2 regions of the Streptomyces sp. NPDC107575 genome follow, and region 1 is predicted to be linked to the other one. Evidence: riboswitches for the same ligand, from Rfam matches in the RefSeq annotation. Region 1 holds a riboswitch; the other holds the start of a gene.
The links. Region 1 has a riboswitch for glycine ahead of gcvT (glycine cleavage system aminomethyltransferase GcvT). Riboswitches for the same ligand answer to the same signal wherever they lie in the genome.
Positions count from the first base shown of each region.

Region 2: it holds a riboswitch for glycine, as region 1 does, so the genes downstream of both, gcvP (aminomethyl-transferring glycine dehydrogenase) here and gcvT (glycine cleavage system aminomethyltransferase GcvT) in region 1, are expected to answer to the same signal.

Region 1 covers NZ_JBVKBG010000008.1:35,056-43,805, reverse strand. The annotation lists gene ACZ7L4_RS34970 (enhanced serine sensitivity protein SseB) at 1-315, opposite strand, end outside; gene ACZ7L4_RS34965 (AAA family ATPase) at 424-1,044, opposite strand; glycine riboswitch at 1,205-1,304, shown strand; glycine riboswitch at 1,305-1,406, shown strand; gene gcvT (glycine cleavage system aminomethyltransferase GcvT) at 1,467-2,582, shown strand; gene gcvH (glycine cleavage system protein GcvH) at 2,647-3,024, shown strand; gene glyA (serine hydroxymethyltransferase) at 3,033-4,292, shown strand; gene ACZ7L4_RS34945 (L-serine ammonia-lyase) at 4,466-5,836, shown strand; gene ACZ7L4_RS34940 (L,D-transpeptidase) at 5,867-6,844, opposite strand; gene ACZ7L4_RS34935 (DoxX family protein) at 6,963-7,307, opposite strand; gene ACZ7L4_RS34930 (glycoside hydrolase family 25 protein) at 7,497-8,051, shown strand; gene ACZ7L4_RS34925 (NADPH-dependent F420 reductase) at 8,065-8,750, opposite strand, start outside.
Region 2 covers NZ_JBVKBG010000011.1:267,785-276,534, forward strand. The annotation lists gene ACZ7L4_RS40190 (substrate-binding and VWA domain-containing protein) at 1-473, shown strand, start outside; gene ACZ7L4_RS40195 (glutamate-cysteine ligase family protein) at 491-2,011, opposite strand; gene ACZ7L4_RS40200 (hypothetical protein) at 2,549-3,139, shown strand; gene ACZ7L4_RS40205 (DUF5999 family protein) at 3,508-3,708, shown strand; gene gcvP (aminomethyl-transferring glycine dehydrogenase) at 3,764-6,649, opposite strand; glycine riboswitch at 6,835-6,931, opposite strand; gene ACZ7L4_RS40215 (PRC-barrel domain-containing protein) at 7,055-7,429, shown strand; gene ACZ7L4_RS40220 (DNA polymerase IV) at 7,372-8,750, opposite strand, start outside.

The DNA of each region.
Region 1 (8,750 bases):
GCCACCGGTGACCGCCATGAACTGCTGCTCGGAGCTGAACACGGGGACGTAGGCCTGGCCCTCGATCTCCAGGCTCGGCAGGTCGAGGTCCCTGCTCGCGTTCGAGCCGCCCCGGGGCAGCGGGATCCACACGTGGCTGCGGCCGAGGACCTCGACTATTCGGCCACCCGCCGAACTCCCCGCCTCCTGACCGAGGGCCGCGGCGAGGACCTCCTCCAACTCGTTGGCCGGCCAGCCCTGCGCGGGGTGGCCGAAGCCGCCCTCGTGCCCCTGGGCGTGACCGTGACCCGGTTCCGGGGTGCCTGGGAACTCCATGACTGCCATCAACCTCTGCCGTTCTGCCCGCTGCTGTGCCCGCCGACCTTAACTCGTACACACAATTGGACACGGTGCGGTTCCGTCCGCTTGCGCGGGGGCCCGGCGTCAGTCGCCGAACGTGATGCCTCCCAGCGCCTCCATCGCCGCCCGGTCGAGCAGCACCGCCGACTCCATCCCGGCCGGCAGCTTCCCCCGCTCCGTCGAGCTGACGAGCGCGCCCACCGCCCTGCGGTGCCGGGCGAAGGCGTACCGGGACACTCCTCGGCCGCGGTCCCGCTGCCCCTCGAGAGCCGTGTCCGCCGGTACGTCGAGCAGCATCAGGTGGACGGCGACGCCGCGCCGCCGCGCCGTGCGGATCACCCAGCGGCGCACCCACGCCTGCGTACCGCAGTCGTGCACGACGACGCTCGCGCCCGAGCGCATCGCCCGGCGCAGCCCCACATAGTGCGCGACGCGGACCAGCGGGCGGTACAGCGCGTACGGCAGGTAGCGCGGCATGCGCGCGGCCCAGCGCTCGCGGGTGTCCTGCGAGTCGATCCGGATCTCGGTGACGGCCCGCCGCATCAGCGTCGACTTGCCGCTGCCGGGCAGGCCGGAGAGCACGACGAGGTCGCCCGCCGCGAAGGCGAGTCTGCGCGGGGTGTGCCCGCGGCGGCCGCGCAGGTCGCGCACCGAGCGCTGGCCGGGGATCCGGACCCCCGCCACCACCGATGCCGACGCCGACACCGCGTAAGCCCCCGCCACTGCCTTGTGCACCGTGATCGTCCTCCCCGTTCCGGTCACGTCACCCTTGCCCCTCAAGTGTAAAGAGAAGGTAATGCCCCTCAAGGGGTTTCCCTGTCGGACGGGCATGCAATGATGTGCGCGCAACTGCATACCGGCCGCTTGAATCCGCGCGGGAGAGTTCCGGGTACCCACGAGTCCCCGGACGCCGAAGGAGCAAGTTCCTCCCTTGAATCTCTCAGGCCCCGTACCGCGCGGGCGAGGCAGATCTGAAAAGTGGGGCGCCTTTGTGACACGGCGCCCCCACCCAAGGTGCAAGCCCCCTCGGGGCGAACCTCTCAGGTTCCGATGACAGATGGGGAGGACGTCTCGCGCGCGATCCGAGACTCCGCCATCGCCGTCATGCCACCGGGAGCACACCAGCCATGACCCGCACCACCGCACTCGACGCCCTGCACCGTTCGCTGGGCGCGACGATGACCGACTTCGCCGGCTGGGACATGCCGCTGCGCTACGGCAGCGAGCGCGACGAGCACAACGCCGTGCGCACGGCGGCCGGCCTCTTCGACCTCTCCCACATGGGCGAGATCACGGTGTCCGGGCCGGGGGCCGTGGACCTGCTCAACCACGCTCTCGTCGGCAACATCGGCTCCGTCGGCAACGGCCGCGCCCGCTACACGATGATCTGTCGCGAGGACGGCGGGATCCTCGACGACCTGATCGTGTACCGGCTGGAGGAGACCACGTACATGGTGGTCGCGAACGCGGGCAACGCGCAGGTCGTGCTCGACGCCCTCACCGAGCGCGCCGCCGGCTTCGACGCCGAGGTCCGCGACGACCACGCCGCGTACGCGCTGCTCGCGGTGCAGGGCCCGAACTCCGCGGCGATCGTGAAGTCCGTCACGGACGCGGACCTGGACGGCCTCAAGTACTACGCGGGGCTGCCCGGCACCGTCGCAGGCGTGCAGGCGCTCATCGCGCGCACCGGCTACACCGGCGAGGACGGCTTCGAGCTGTTCGTCTCCCCCGCCGACGCCGAGAAGCTGTGGCAGGCACTGACCGAGGCGGGCGCCGAGTACGGCCTGATCCCCTGCGGCCTGTCCTGCCGGGACACGCTGCGCCTGGAGGCGGGCATGCCGCTGTACGGGCACGAGCTGTCGACGTCCCTCACGCCCTTCGACGCCGGTCTAGGCCGCGTCGTGAAGTTCGAGAAGACGTCGCACGGGGACGACTTCGTGGGCCACGACGCGCTCAAGGACGCCGCGGCGAAGGCCGAGGCCAACCCGCCCCGCAAGCTCGTCGGCCTGATCGCCGAGGGCCGCCGCGTCCCGCGCGCCGGGATGTCCGTGGTCGCCGAAGGACAGGTGATCGGCGAGGTCACCTCCGGCGCCCCGTCCCCGACGCTCGGCAAGCCGATCGCGATGGCGTACGTGGACGCCGCCCACGCGGAGCCCGGCACGGCCGGCGTCGGCGTCGACATCCGCGGCACGCACGAGGCGTACGAGGTCGTGGCCCTGCCGTTCTACAAGCGCCAGAAGTAGCCCCCGCCCGTCCGGGCGCCCCCTCCGTCACCAGCACCTTCCCGCGTACAGGAGAATTCGCATCATGAGCAACCCCCAGCAGCTGCGTTACAGCAAGGAGCACGAGTGGCTCTCCGCCGTCGAGGACGGCGTCGCCACCATCGGCATCACGGAGCACGCCGCCAACGCGCTCGGTGACATCGTGTTCGTCCAGCTCCCCGAGGTCGGCGACACCGTCACCGCGGGCGAGACCTGTGGCGAGCTCGAGTCGACCAAGTCGGTCTCCGACCTGTACTCCCCCGTGAACGGCGAGGTCACCGAGATCAACCAGGACGTCGTCGACGACCCGGCGCTCGTGAACTCCGCCCCGTTCGAGGGCGGCTGGCTGTTCAAGGTCCGGCTCAGCGACGAGCCCAAGGACCTGCTCTCCGCCGACGAGTACACCGAGTTCTCCGGGAGCTGACCCCACCGATGTCCGTACTGAACGAATCCCTGCACGAGCTCGACCCCGAGGTCGCCGTCGCGGTCGACGCCGAGCTGAAGCGCCAGCAGTCGACCCTCGAGATGATCGCGTCGGAGAACTTCGCTCCCGCCGCCGTCATGGAGGCCCAGGGCTCGGTCCTCACCAACAAGTACGCGGAGGGCTACCCCGGCCGCCGCTACTACGGCGGCTGCGAGCACGTCGACGTCACCGAGCAGATCGCCATCGACCGCGTGAAGGCGCTCTTCGGCGCCGAGTACGCGAACGTGCAGCCGCACTCCGGCGCCTCCGCGAACCAGGCCGCGCTCTTCGCCATCGCCAAGCCGGGCGACACCATCCTCGGCCTGGACCTGGCGCACGGCGGCCACCTCACGCACGGCATGCGCCTGAACTTCTCCGGCAAGCAGTTCAACGTGGTCCCGTACCACGTCGACGACGCCGGCCTGGTCGACATGGCCGAGGTCGAGCGGCTCGCCAAGGAGCACCGCCCCAAGGTGATCATCGCCGGCTGGTCCGCGTACCCGCGCCAGCTGGACTTCGCCGAGTTCCGCCGCATCGCCGACGAGGTCGAGGCGTACCTCTGGGTCGACATGGCGCACTTCGCGGGCCTCGTGGCCGCGGGCCTGCACCCGAACCCGGTCCCGTACGCCGACGTCGTCACGTCCACGACGCACAAGACGCTCGGCGGTCCGCGCGGCGGCATCATCCTCGCCCGCAACAAGGACTTCGCGAAGAAGCTGAACTCGGCGGTCTTCCCGGGCTTCCAGGGCGGTCCGCTCGAGCACGTGATCGCGGCCAAGGCCGTCTCCTTCAAGGTCGCGGCGAGCGAGGACTTCAAGGAGCGACAGGAGCGCACGATCGAGGGCGCCCGGATCCTCGCCGAGCGTCTGACGACCCCGGAGTCCCGCGCGGCGGGCGTCAACGTCCTGTCCGGCGGCACCGACGTGCACCTGGTCCTCGTCGACCTGCGCGAGTCGGAGCTCGACGGCCAGCAGGCCGAGGACCGCCTCCACGAGGTCGGCATCACGGTCAACCGCAACGCGGTCCCGAACGACCCGCGCCCGCCGATGGTCACGTCGGGCCTCCGGATCGGCACGCCCGCACTGGCCACGCGCGGCTTCGGCGCCGACGACTTCCGCGAGGTCGCCGACGTCATCGCGCTCGCCCTCCAGCCGTCGTACGACGCGGGGGCGCTCAAGGCCCGGGTGACCGCCCTGGCCGACAAGCACCCGCTGTACCCGGGCCTGTAGCAGCCACGGCCCTTCGGCCCGGATTACGTACCCTTGCGTACATACGTCCTACCGGGGCACCACGCACACTGGAACCAGAAGGAAACAGTGAGCGCGGTGCCCCGGCCGCTTCCACCGCACTCTTGCTCGTCCGGCAGACAACGGCGTCTACCACCCACCTTTGGAGTCCCACCGTGGCCATCTCGGTCTTCGACCTGTTCTCGATCGGCATCGGCCCGTCCAGCTCGCACACGGTCGGCCCGATGCGCGCGGCCCGCATGTTCGCGCGGCGCCTGAAGAACGAGGGCCTGCTGGCCCACACCTCCTCCGTCCACGCCGAGCTCTACGGCTCCCTGGGCGCGACCGGACACGGGCACGGCACCCCCAAGGCGGTGCTGCTCGGTCTGGAGGGCGACTCGCCGCGCACCGTCGACGTCGAGACGGCGGACGAACGCGTAGAGACGATCAAGGAGAAAGGTCTCCTCAATCTGCTCGGCGCGCACGAGATCCCGTTCTCCTACGACGACGATCTCGTCCTGCACCGCCGCAAGGCCCTCCCGTACCACGCGAACGGCATGACGCTGTGGGCGTACGCCGCCGACGGCAAGGAGCTGCTCACCAAGACGTACTACTCGGTGGGCGGCGGCTTCGTCGTCGATGAAGACGCGGTCGAGGGCGAGAACCCGATCGTCCCCGAGGACACCGTCCTCAAGTACCCCTTCCGCACCGGCGACGAGCTGCTCCGCCTCACGCAGGAGACCGGCCTGTCCATCCCGGCCCTGATGCTGGAGAACGAGAAGGCGTGGCGCACGGAGGACGAGATCCGCTCCGGGCTCCTCGACATCTGGCGCGTCATGCAGGCCTGCGTCTCGCGCGGCATGTCCCACGAGGGCATCCTGCCCGGCGGCCTCAAGGTCCGCCGCCGCGCGGCGAGTTCGGCCCGCAAGCTGCGCGCCGAGGGCGACCCCGTGGCGCACGCCATGGAGTGGATCACCCTCTACGCGATGGCCGTGAACGAGGAGAACGCGGCGGGCGGCCGGGTCGTCACCGCCCCGACGAACGGCGCGGCCGGCATCATCCCGGCGGTCCTGCACTACTACGTGAACTTCGTGCCCGGCGCCGACGAGGACGGCGTGATCCGCCTCCTCCTCACCGCGGGCGCCATCGGCATGCTCTTCAAGGAGAACGCCTCCATCTCCGGCGCCGAGGTCGGCTGCCAGGGCGAGGTCGGCTCCGCCTGCTCGATGGCGGCGGGCGCGCTCGCCGAGGCCCTCGGCGGCTCCCCCGAGCAGGTGGAGAACGCGGCCGAGATCGGCATGGAGCACAACCTCGGCCTGACCTGCGACCCCGTCGGCGGCCTCGTCCAGATCCCGTGCATCGAGCGCAACGGCATGGCGGCGGTCAAGGCGGTCACGGCCGCGAAGATGGCGCTGCGCGGCGACGGCTCGCACAAGGTGTCCCTGGACAAGGTCATCAAGACGATGCGGGACACCGGCGCGGACATGTCGGTGAAGTACAAGGAGACGGCGCGGGGCGGCCTCGCGGTGAACATCATCGAGTGCTGAGCGGTCCCCTTCGGGGGGACGAGTCGGGCGCTAGAGGGCGGCGCTCTTCCCGGCGCCCGACGCACTCCCCGCGAGCCAGTCGTCCCAGCTCAGGTTGAAGGCCGCGTAGCCGTTGTCGGCGGGGGCCTTGGCGCGGGGCGAACCGGTGATCGTCACCGGGTCGCCCTGCTTGACCTGGTTGTAGAACCACTTGGCGTCGGACATCGACAGGTGGACGCAGCCGTGCGAGCCGCGGGCGCTGCCGCTGCCCGGGTTCGGGTCACCGGTCGAGTAGTGGACGTACGTGCCGGACTGGGTGAGGTGAACGTCCCAGGGCAGCGTCAGGTCGTAGTAATTGGGGCTGCCCTTGTCGCAGCTGATGCCGACGCTGCAGGAGGTCATGTGGACCTTCTTCTGCTTGTCGATGACGGCCATCGTGCCGTTCCAGGTCGGGTACTCGGAGCTGCCCGCGTTGATCGACAGCGTGCGCACGGCCTTGCCGTTCTTCGTGACCTTCAGGGTGTGGCCGGGCACGGAGACATCGGCGCGCACGTCGTCGCCGACCGTGAAGGTGTGCGTGTAGCCGTGCACGCCGTAGCGACCGTTGCCGTTGCCGACGCCCTTCATGTCGGCGTCGACCTTCACCTTCGTACCGGAGGGCCAGTACGTCTTGGGGCGCCAGTCGGCGCGCTTGTCGCCGAACCAGTGCCAGGCGCCCTCGACCGGCTGCGACGTGCTCACCTTCATGTGCTTCTCGACGTTCGCACGAGCCTTCGCCGCCACCGGGTTGGTGAAGACCACGGAGACCGGCATGGCGACGCCGACCTTGGCGTCGGTCTGCGGGGTGATCGTCTCCAGGAGCATCGGCGGGCCCTTGGGCTTGGTCGGCGAGGGCTTCGCGCTGGTCTTCGCCGACGCCGGCGCGTCGGCCTGCTTGCCCTCGCCGCCACCGCCACAGGCGCTCGCGCCCACCAGCACCGCGACCGTCGCCAGCGCGATCCCTATGCCGCTGCCCCTGTTCCGTCCCACGACCTGCTCCACTCTCCGAGTCCGCCCCAGCTCCCTGTCAGACAGGCACAGGGGCTCCGCCAGTTGCGTCTCCGCGGTAAAGCGCGTTCCAAGATTGGGCTGTCCGAAACCTCGAACGCTAGACAGTGACCCTCAGGACCAGGGCCGCCACGGCGAGTGCGCAACAGACCGACCACGCCCCGTAACTCCGGTCCCCGACCCGCAGATGCACACCGAACGCCCCGACGAAGTACAGCACCAGCCCCGCCGCGGCGGCGATCCCGAGCCACGGCACCACGAACCCGGCGACGAGCCCCAGCGCACCGGCCCCGAGCGCGGTCCCGAGCCACGGAATCCACGCGCGCGGCACCCCCAGCTTGTCGGCCTGAGCCTTGGGATACGAGTGCCCGGCGAGGTTCCCGGCGGCGGCCGCCCCGAAGACGACGGCGGCGAGAACGGTGACGACGACATAGACGCTGAACATGCTGCACTCCTCCAGAAGGGTCCACCAGACCCGACGGATCACCCCGCTCCACATGTGACATCGGGGAGGCATCGCCTCCACGGGAGGCGCGACCGGTCGGCACCGATCCACGCAAAGGGGATCTCATGAGCGGCCGGATCAGGGACGATGAAAGTTCGACCTCGTCGCCCCACCGACCTGGAGGCCCGCATGATCCGTGGCATCGACGTCAGCTCGCACCAGTCCACGTTCGACACGGACGGCCTGTCGTTCGTCTTCGTCAAGGCGACGGAGGGGCGCTCGTACGTCAACCCGCGCCTGGCCGCGCAGACGAAGCGGGCCCGTGACGCGCACTGCGTCGTCGGCTTCTACCACTTCCTGTGGCCGGGGAACCTGAAGGCGCAGGCCGAGTACTTCGTCAGCAAGTCCCCGGAAAAGGTGGGCGACCTGCTCGCGGTCGACTGGGAGACGACCGGCGAGGGCACGCACGCGAGCAACGCGGAGAAGGACAAGTTCATCCGCGAGGTGAAGCGGCTGCGGCCCAATCACCGGGTGCTTCTCTACGCAAACCGGAATTTCTGGCTCAATATCGACACGACGTCCTACGCCGGCGACGGCCTCTGGATCGCCGACTACGTCAGTGCCGGGAAGCCCCGCATCAAGGCGGACTGGGCGATCCACCAGTACACCGACAGCCCGCTCGACAAGAACGTCGCCGACTTCGAGAGCAAGGACGCCCTGTACGAGTGGGCGGGCGGCGTCTGACGGAAGCCGGCGGTCAGGCGCGCCACTCCGCCGTGCGCTGCGGGGACGCCGAGTCCAGCGCCTTGCGGACGGTGGCCGCGTCGGCGGCCATGCCGTAGACGGGGGTGCCGGGCTGCTGGCGCCACGAGTCGTCCTGGCCGCCGGTGTCCACGGTGTCGAAGCCGATCTCGTCGAGGAGCGCGGTGACGACCCGCTTGGCCGCCGCGTCGTCCCCCGCGACCGGGAGGGCCACGTGGGCCGGGTCGCCCACGGGGCGGGGCTTGTCGAGGATGTCGTGGGCGTAGGTGCCGTTGAAGGCCTTGATCACCTGGTGGCCGATCTGGCGTTCCGTCCAGCGGCTCTCGGTCAGGCCCTCGTCCTCGATCCCGGCGATCCTCCCGTCGCGCTGCTGCGGGTAGTAGTTGCCGGTGTCGATGACCGCCACGTCGGGGGCCGCGGCGTCGAGGAAGCCCTTCGGCAGTTTCGGCACCGCCTTGAGCGGGATCGTGACGACGACGACCTGCGCGTCGCGGACCGCTTCCTCGATGGTTGCGGGGGTGGCGCCGGTCTCGTCCGCGAGTGTGGTGAGCGTGTGCGGGCCGCGGGAGTTGGCCACGTGGACGTCGTGGCCGACGGCGGTGAGGCGCCGGGTGAGGTTGCCACCGATGTTGCCCGCGCCGATGATGCCGATCTTCATGTCGTGCCCTTGCCCTTCGGGGT
Region 2 (8,750 bases), on a different contig from region 1:
CCACGTTCCTCGACGGCGAGCGCGACTACAAGAAGCTCGTGCCGACCGAGCGCCTCGGCGACCACGTCGGCTCCGGCACCCAGCGCGACCGCCTGTCGGCGGCGTTCACCTCGCTGCAGCCGGTGCCCGGCGGGGCGACGGGCCTGTACGACACCACGCTCGCGGCGTACAAGGAGGCCACGTCCTCGTACAAGAGCGGCAGGTTCAACGCCGTCGTCGTGGTCACGGACGGCGTGAACGAGGACCAGGGGTCGATCTCCCGCGAGAGCCTCATCAAGAAGCTCGAGGGCCTCACCGACCCCGAGCACCCCGTGCCGCTGATCGTCATCGCGGTGGGGCCCGACACCGACAAGCGCGAGGTCGAGCAGGTCGCCGAGGCGACGGGCGGCTCGGGCCACCAGGTCAGCGACCCCGCGGACATCCAGCAGGTCATCCTGAAGGCCATCATCGAGGCGGGCGCCAAGAGCGGCTGAGCCGGTCGGCCGGCCCCTCAGCCCAGCGGAACGGCCGGCTCCGGCAGCCCGACCGGCCAGTCGTGCACCGGCCTGCCCCCGTGCATCAGCTCGCAGTACCGGCGCGTGGTCGCCGCGAGCGCCGCGTCCCGCGCCAGACCGCTCTCCAGGGCCCGGTGATACGTCGCCGACTGCCACGCCGCGCCGTTCATCCGCAGCCTGCACCGCTCCTCGATCACCCCCAGGTACAGGTCCCGGTCGGCCGCCTCCACGCCCCACGCGTCGAGCCCGGCCGCCGCGAGCGGCAACAGCTCGTCCCGTACGAGGTTCACGGCCGGCACCCGCTCCGTGCCGCCGAACCGGCCCCTGCGCGGCCACTCCAGGCGCGCGTCGATGCCGTACTGGCAGGCGGTGTCGAAGTTGCGGGCGGCCGCGGCGAAGGGCAGCCGCGACCACACCGGCCGCTGCTCCTCGGCGAGGGCGCGGACGACGCCGTAGTAGAAGGCGGTGTTGGCGATGACATCCGTGACGGTGGGGCCCGCGGGCAGCACCCGGTTCTCGACGCGCAGGTGCGGGACACCGTCCGCGATGCCGTACACGGGGCGGTTCCAGCGGTACACCGTGCCGTTGTGCAGGACGAGTTCGGCGAGGCTCGGGGTGTCGCCCTTGGCGATGAGGTCGAGCGGCTGCTCGTCGTCGAGGATCGGAAGCAGCGGCGGGAAGTACCTGAGGTTCTCCTCGAAGAGGTCGTACGCGGAGTCGATCCAGCGCTCCCCGAACCAGGTCCGCGGCCGCACCCCCTGCGCCACGAGTTCCGGCGGCCGGGTGTCGGTGGACTGCTGGAACAGCGGCGGCCGGGACTCGCGCCACAGCTCGCGGCCGAACAGGAAGGGCGAGTTGGCGCCGAGCGCTATCTGGACGGCGGCCACCGCCTGCGCCGCGTTCCACACATCGGCGAATCGCCCCGGCGTCACCTGGAGGTGCAACTGCACGGACGTGCACGCCGCTTCTGGCGCTATCGAGGAGGACGTGCAGGTCAGCCGCTCGACACCGGCGATGTCGAGGGCGAAGTCCTCGCCGCGCGCAGCCACCATCCGGTCGTTGAGCAGGGTGTACCGGTCGACGTCCGACAGGTTCGCGGAGACCAGATCCTCCGCGCTCAGCGTCGGCAGGATGCCGATCATCACGATGCCCGCGTCGACCTCGTTCGCCTTGCGGTCCGCATATCCGAGCCCCGTGCGCAGTTCCTCGGCGAGCTGGTCGAGAACGCGGCCGCCGAGCCGGTGCGGGGCAATGTTCACTTCGAGATTGAACATCGCGAGTTCGGTCTGGAAATCGCGGCTCGCGATGCGTTCCAGAACTTCCGCATTCATCATTCTCGGCAGACCTTCGGGCCCGGCGAGATTCAGCTCGATCTCCAGCCCCATGAGATTCTGCGGACGATCGAAGCGCTTCTCTTCCAGCAGTCGCCCGAACCCCTCCAGGCACTCCTTGAGCTTCTCCCGGTACCGCCGCGGATCGGCAAGACCGACCGCGCCCGCAACGACCTTCTCCCCCATGGAAGCGTCCCCTCCTCGCACGGGCGACCCGTTGATGCTCCGTCCCGGCCGCGTGTCACGGTGGATGATGCCCCGGCAATGTGATCCGTAACGCCCCGCGCGCGTCCGCGGAGCAGTACTCTCGAGGCGGTTACCCGCGGGCACATTCCTCAGGCATGCGGCCGGCCGCAGATTCCGTCGTTCGCGGCCCTGGTGAAAAACGCCGACAAGAACGCGCCGACCGCTCGACCGAAAGACATCGAGGTCACGCGGGGCGGCCCCGCCGAAGTTGGGGAGAATGCCCACAAAACCCCATGAGAAGCGCGCCCGAATAGCACCTTGCGAAATCCGGACGGCGTGCTAGCCGAAACACCCCGTGAACACGCATCGTATAAACTCCGCTGGCGAGACAGAGAGTTGGCGCCCGCGGCCCGGGTTCGGACCGGACCCCCGCCCCCTCTGGCCCGTGTACCCCTGTGCACCCGCAGCAGACAGCGCCGTCCGCTCGTCCCGCACCGCCCTCGCATCACATGCCTGTCGAATGAGAGGCGACCCACCATGCCGCTGCACGTCCCACCGGCTCCCGCGCCCGCCCTGCGCAGCGTTCTCACGGCCCTCGGTTCCCCCACCGCCGTCCGCGAGGCACGCACTCCGTCCCTGCGCGCCGCCCAGGGACCCGCCACACCCGAACTCCCGCTGCCACTCCATGTGTTGGACCACATCACCGAGACCACCGGGCCGTCCAGGGCCCGCCTCACCGGCTGGCGTTTCCTGATCCGCTGCGGGGAGCGCGCGGTGGCGGCGGCCGACACCATGCTCACGCCGGACGGCTGGGCCTTCTCGCACTTCTTCGAGGGCCCCTACATCCGGTCCACGGAACGGGCCCTGCGTCAGGCGGAGTCGCTGCCCCAGGCCTACCAGCCGCGGCTGCTCTCGGTGCCCGAGCTCTACATGCTCACGCTGTGGCTGCACGGCGAGCGCACCGCGGACCCGGCGGGCGGCCAGCCGGCGGCCGACGACATCCTCGTCCCGCTGGCACCCGCCCCGCCCGGCATCGCCCCGCACCGCCCGCACCGGGTGGCCGAGCTCCTGCCGGTCCTGACCCACCGGCTGACGCCGGCCCCGGCCACGGCCGGCCTGCTCGCCTGAGCGACCGGGGTCCGCCGACGGCCCCTGTCGCACACTCTGTGCCCCGCACCGTCCGCCGTCCGGTCGCGGGGCACAGCCCTGCCCGAGCGGACTAGCCCGTACCGACCACTCCTAACCACCCGAAGGGAGAGTCCAGTTGGACTGAACCGTCCGCACGGGTGATGCGTCTGACAACCCATAAGGACCGCTGCAAGGAAATCCCTGCGGATTGACGCCCACAGGGCAACACTGGGTTCCGGAACTCACGAAATCGGGGGGCGGCCATGAACAAGCCTTCAAGCCGCAGCACGACCGGCAACACCAGCACCGCCAGTACAGCAAGCACAGCCCACGTCATCGAGATCACTTCGCAGCGAAAGATCCCATCCATGTGCCAGCACCAGCCAGCCTGCCCGACAGCGGAATCCGAGGACAGGGAAGCCGCACTGCCTGTGGCTCACCATCCCGAGCAGGGATGGAGCCTCCTCTGCAACGGGGTCCTGCTCTTCGAGGACACCGGCGAGCTGCTGCCCAGTGGCAGGATCATCGCCCCGCACCGCCCACTGGGCACGGTGGTGACGGCGGCATAGGGACGGGCCCTGCGGGGCTGCGCGACCGGACGGCGGACGCACAGCCCCGAGTGGATCAGCCCTCGTAGGCGTCGAGCGGCGGGCAGGAACACACCAGGTTCCTGTCGCCGAACGCCTGGTCGATACGCCGCACCGGCGGCCAGTACTTGTCCGAAGCGACCACCCCGGCCGGGAAGACACCTTCTTCCCGGCTGTACGCGTGCTCCCACTCGCCGCCGAGCATCCCGGCGGTGTGCGGAGCGTTCCGCAGCGGGTTGTCGTCCGCCGGCCACTCGCCGGAGGCGACCCGCTCGACCTCGCCGCGAATCGCGATCATCGCGTCGCAGAACCGGTCGAGCTCCTCGATGCCCTCGCTCTCGGTCGGCTCGATCATCAGCGTCCCGGCGACCGGGAACGACATGGTCGGCGCGTGGAACCCGTAGTCGATGAGCCGCTTGGCGATGTCGTCGATGCTCACGCCCGTCGCCTTGCTGATCGGGCGCAGGTCCACGATGCACTCGTGGGCGACGAGCCCGCCCGGACCGTTGTAGAGCACCGGGAAGTGCGGCTCGAGCCGCTTGGCGATGTAGTTCGCGGAGAGCACGGCCACCTGCGTGGCCCGCTTCAGCCCCTCGCCGCCCATGAGCCGCACGTACGCCCAGGAGATCGGCAGGATCCCGGCGGAGCCCCAGGGCGCCGCGGAGATCGGGCCGACGCCCGTCTCGGGGCCCGCGGCCGGCTGCAGCGGGTGGTTCGGCAGGTACGGCGCGAGGTGCTCGCGCACGCCGACCGGGCCGACGCCCGGACCGCCGCCGCCGTGCGGGATGCAGAACGTCTTGTGCAGGTTCAGGTGCGATACGTCGCCGCCGAAGCGGCCCGGCTTGGCGAGGCCCACCAGCGCGTTGAGGTTCGCGCCGTCGACGTAGACCTGGCCGCCCGCGTCGTGCACGGCGGCGCAGATGTCGGCGACGTGCTCCTCGAAGACGCCGTGCGTCGACGGGTACGTGATCATGAGGACGGCGAGCTGCTCGGCGTACTGCTCGATCTTGGCGCGCAGATCCTCGATGTCGACCTCGCCGTCGTCGGCGGTCTTCACGACGACGACCTTCATGCCGGCCATCACGGCGCTCGCGGCGTTCGTGCCGTGCGCGGAGGACGGGATGAGGCAGACGGTGCGCTGCTCGTCGCCGTTGGCCCGGTGGTAGCCGCGGACCGCGAGCAGACCGGCGAGCTCGCCCTGCGAGCCGGCGTTCGGCTGCAGCGACACCTTGTCGTAGCCGGTGACCTCGGCGAGCCGCTCCTCCAGCTCACGGATGAGCGTCAGGTAGCCCTGCGCCTGCTCGGCGGGGACGAAGGGGTGCAGCTGGCCGAACTCGGGCCAGGTGACCGGCTCCATCTCCGTCGTCGCGTTGAGCTTCATCGTGCAGGAGCCCAGCGGGATCATGCCGCGGTCGAGCGCGTAGTCGCGGTCGGCGAGCATGCGCAGGTAGCGCAGCATCGCCGTCTCGGAGCGGTACTGGTGGAAGACGGGGTGCGTCAGGTACTCGTCCTCGCGCAGCAGCCCGCCCGGCAGCGTGTCCTCGACCTCGGCGTCCAGCGCCTCGATGTCCGCGTCGACGCCGAACGCGCTCCACACCGCGCCCAGCTGGGCCCGCGTGGTCGTCTCGTCGCAGGCGACGGAGACGTGGTCCGCGTCCACCAGGTGCAGGTTGACGCCGCCCTCGCGCGCGGCGGAGACGACCGAGGCGGCCCGGCCCGGCACCCGCACGGTGAGGGTGTCGAAGTACGCGCCGTGCACGACCTCGACGCCGCCCGCCGTGAGCCCCGCGGCGAGCAGGGTGGCGTAACGGTGGGTGCGCCGCGCGATGGACCTGAGGCCATCGGGGCCGTGGTACACGGCGTACATGCCGGCCATGACGGCGAGCAGCACCTGAGCCGTACAGATGTTGCTGGTCGCCTTCTCGCGGCGGATGTGCTGCTCACGGGTCTGCAGGGCGAGGCGGTACGCCTTGTTGCCGTCGGCGTCGACGGAGACGCCCACCAGGCGGCCCGGCAGCGAGCGGGCGAACTTCTCGCGCACGGCCATGTACCCGGCGTGCGGACCGCCGAAGCCCATCGGGACGCCGAAGCGCTGCGTCGTACCGACGGCGATGTCCGCGCCCAGCTCGCCGGGCGAGGTCAGCAGCGTCAGGGCGAGAAGATCGGCGGCGACGGTGACGATGGCGCCCAGCTCGTGCGCCTGGTCGATCACGGGCTTGATGTCCCGCACGACGCCGGAGGCGCCCGGGTACTGCACGAGCAGGCCCACGACACCGCGCTCGGCGACCTCGACGGGGATGCCCTCGCTCAGGTCGGCGACGACGATCTCTACGCCGGTCGGCTCGGCGCGCGTCTGGATCACGGCGATGGTCTGCGGCAGGGCGTCGGCGTCGACGACGTACACGCCGTTCTTGACCTTGCCGACGCGGCGCGAGAGGGCCATGGCCTCGGCGGCGGCGGTGCCCTCGTCGAGCAGCGACGAGCCGGAGGTGGGCAGGCCGGTCAGCTCGGCGACCATGGTCTGGAAGTTGAGCAGCGCCTCGAGGCGGCCCTGCGAGATCTCCGGCTGGTACGGCGTGTACGCCGTGTACCAGGACGGGTTCTCCATGACGTTGCGCAGGATGACGGGCGGCGTGAACGTCCCGTAGTAGCCGAGGCCGATCATCGAGCCGAGCACCTGGTTGCGCTCTGCAAGGGACTTCAGCTCGGCGAGCACCTCGGCCTCACTGCGGGCGGCCGGAAGGTCGAGCGCCTCGGCGCTCTTGATCACATCGGGCACCGCGGCCGCGGTCAGCTCGTCCAGCGAGCCGTAGCCGACCTGCGCGAGCATCTTGGCCTGAGCGGCGTCGTCGGGACCGATGTGACGCTGCTCGAAGGGGATTCCTCGCTCCAACTGGGAGAGCGGAATACGGTTGGCGGTCATTGCGGAGGCCTCCTGGTCATTGCGACCTACGAGGGGCACCACGGCGCGGGTACCCGGACGGCCTCCCCCTCTGTCATCTCAACCTGAGAGCTTCACCGGCCCACCCCGCGAGAACACGGAACACACCGGCTTGCACCGTCGGTGAGAGCGGAAACCGTGCACCCCGCCCTGCTTTCCAGAGTGACCTCGTCCGTGCGGTACGTGTGCCTGAGAGATTCCGGGGAGGATTTGCTCCTTCGGCGCCTTCCGACGACTGTCGGAGGACTCTCCCGCACGGGGTCAGCAGCCATTTGCCAGCCTACCAGCGGCTACTTGGCCGGAGCCCCCGAGTGGCCGCCTTACGCAATGTGCTCTTTCGTAGTCCTTACAGACGAGTTGCGATCATCGCGATCAGTTGGAGGGCCCGTGCAGACCGATGTCGATCCGCGCAATCTGATCGGCCGCAAGGCGTTCGACCGCAACGGGGCCAAGATCGGCACCATCGACGAGGTGTACCTGGACGACGCCACGGGCGTGCCGGAGTGGGCCGCGATACGAACCGGCCTGTTCAGCCGCGACGCCTTCGTCCCCCTCGAGCCCAGCGACTTCACGGACGGCACGCTGCACGTGCCCTTCGAGCGCTCCCTGATCAAGGACGCCCCCGATTTCGGCGTGGGCCGCCATCTCTCCCCCGAGCAGGAGCTCCAGCTCTACGACCACTACGGTCTGGACATCACGGCCCCTCAGTCGCCCGACATCTCGTTCGGCAAGGTCGCCGGCGCCGAGGACGAGACGACCTGATCCGCTTCGGCCCCTTCCACCAGCGGCATCGGCTCCGCCGGCTCCAGCTCCGGATCATCGACCCGGAACGTCCGCACCCTCCCCGGCACCACCGCGTACGGCGTCTCGAACCGCACGGTCACCCGCCCGAGCCCGCTCCCCTGCACCCACCCCGGCCCGAACTCGGCATGCCGCACATCGTGCCCGGCCAGCCACTTGCGCTCCACGGGCGCCGGCTCGGGATCGGCCGCCTCCACGGGCTCGACCGGCCCCGCGTCCCCCTCCAGCTCCTCGGCCGCTGCAGCCTCCTCCTCCGCGGCGGCGAACTGCGCGAACAGGTCCTCCTGCGTGAAGTCGGCCAGCCCGCTGACCCCGACGCCCAGCAGCCGCACGCCGCCGGTCGTGTCCACGCTCTCCAGCAGCCGCGCCGCGGCCTCCCGCACCACCCCGGGATCGTCCGTCGGCCCCCGCAGCGTCTCCGAGCGCGTCAGCGTCGAGAAGTCGTAGCGCCGCACCTTGAGCACCACGGTCCGCCCCGAGCGCTCGGCCGCTCTCAGCCGCTCCACGCACCGGCCGGCCAGCCTGCGCACCTCCATCCGGACCTGCACCCGGTCGTGGATGTCCACGTCGTACGTGTCCTCGACCGATACGGACTTGGAGTCCCGCTCGGCCACGACCGGCCGCTCGTCGCGGGCCAGCGCCATCTCGTACAGATGGCTGCCGTGCGCCTTCCCGAGCAGGCGCACCAGCTCGTCCTCGCCGGCCCCCGCGATCTCCTCCACGGTCACGATCCCGGCCCGCCGCAGATGATCAGCCGTCGCGGGCCCGACGCCCGGCAGGATCCGCACGGACTGCGGGCCCAGCAGCGCGCGCTCGGTGCCGGGACGTATCAGCACGAGCCCGTCCGGCTTGGCCTCCTCCGAGCCGATCTTCGCGAGCATCTTGGACGCCGCGAGCCCCACGGACCCGGTCAGACCGGTCACGCGCCGGATGTCGGCCCGCAGCCGCCGCCCCACGGCCTCGGCGGAAGCGGCGTCCCAGGCCGCCTCACCGGCCTCCAGATCCACGAACGCCTCGTCCAGGCTCAGGGGTTCCACCAGCGGCGAGAGCGCCCCCAGGAGGCCCATCACCTGCTCGCTGATCGCCCGGTACAGCCGGAACCGCGGCACCAGATACGCGGCATGCGGGGCGAGCCTGCGAGCCTGCCCCATCGGCATCGCCGAGTGCACCCCGAACTTCCGCGCCTCGTACGACGCCGTGGCCACCACACCGCGCGGCCCGAGCCCGCCCACGACGACCGCTTTCCCGCGCAGGCTCGGCTTCGCCGCCTGCTCGGCAGAGG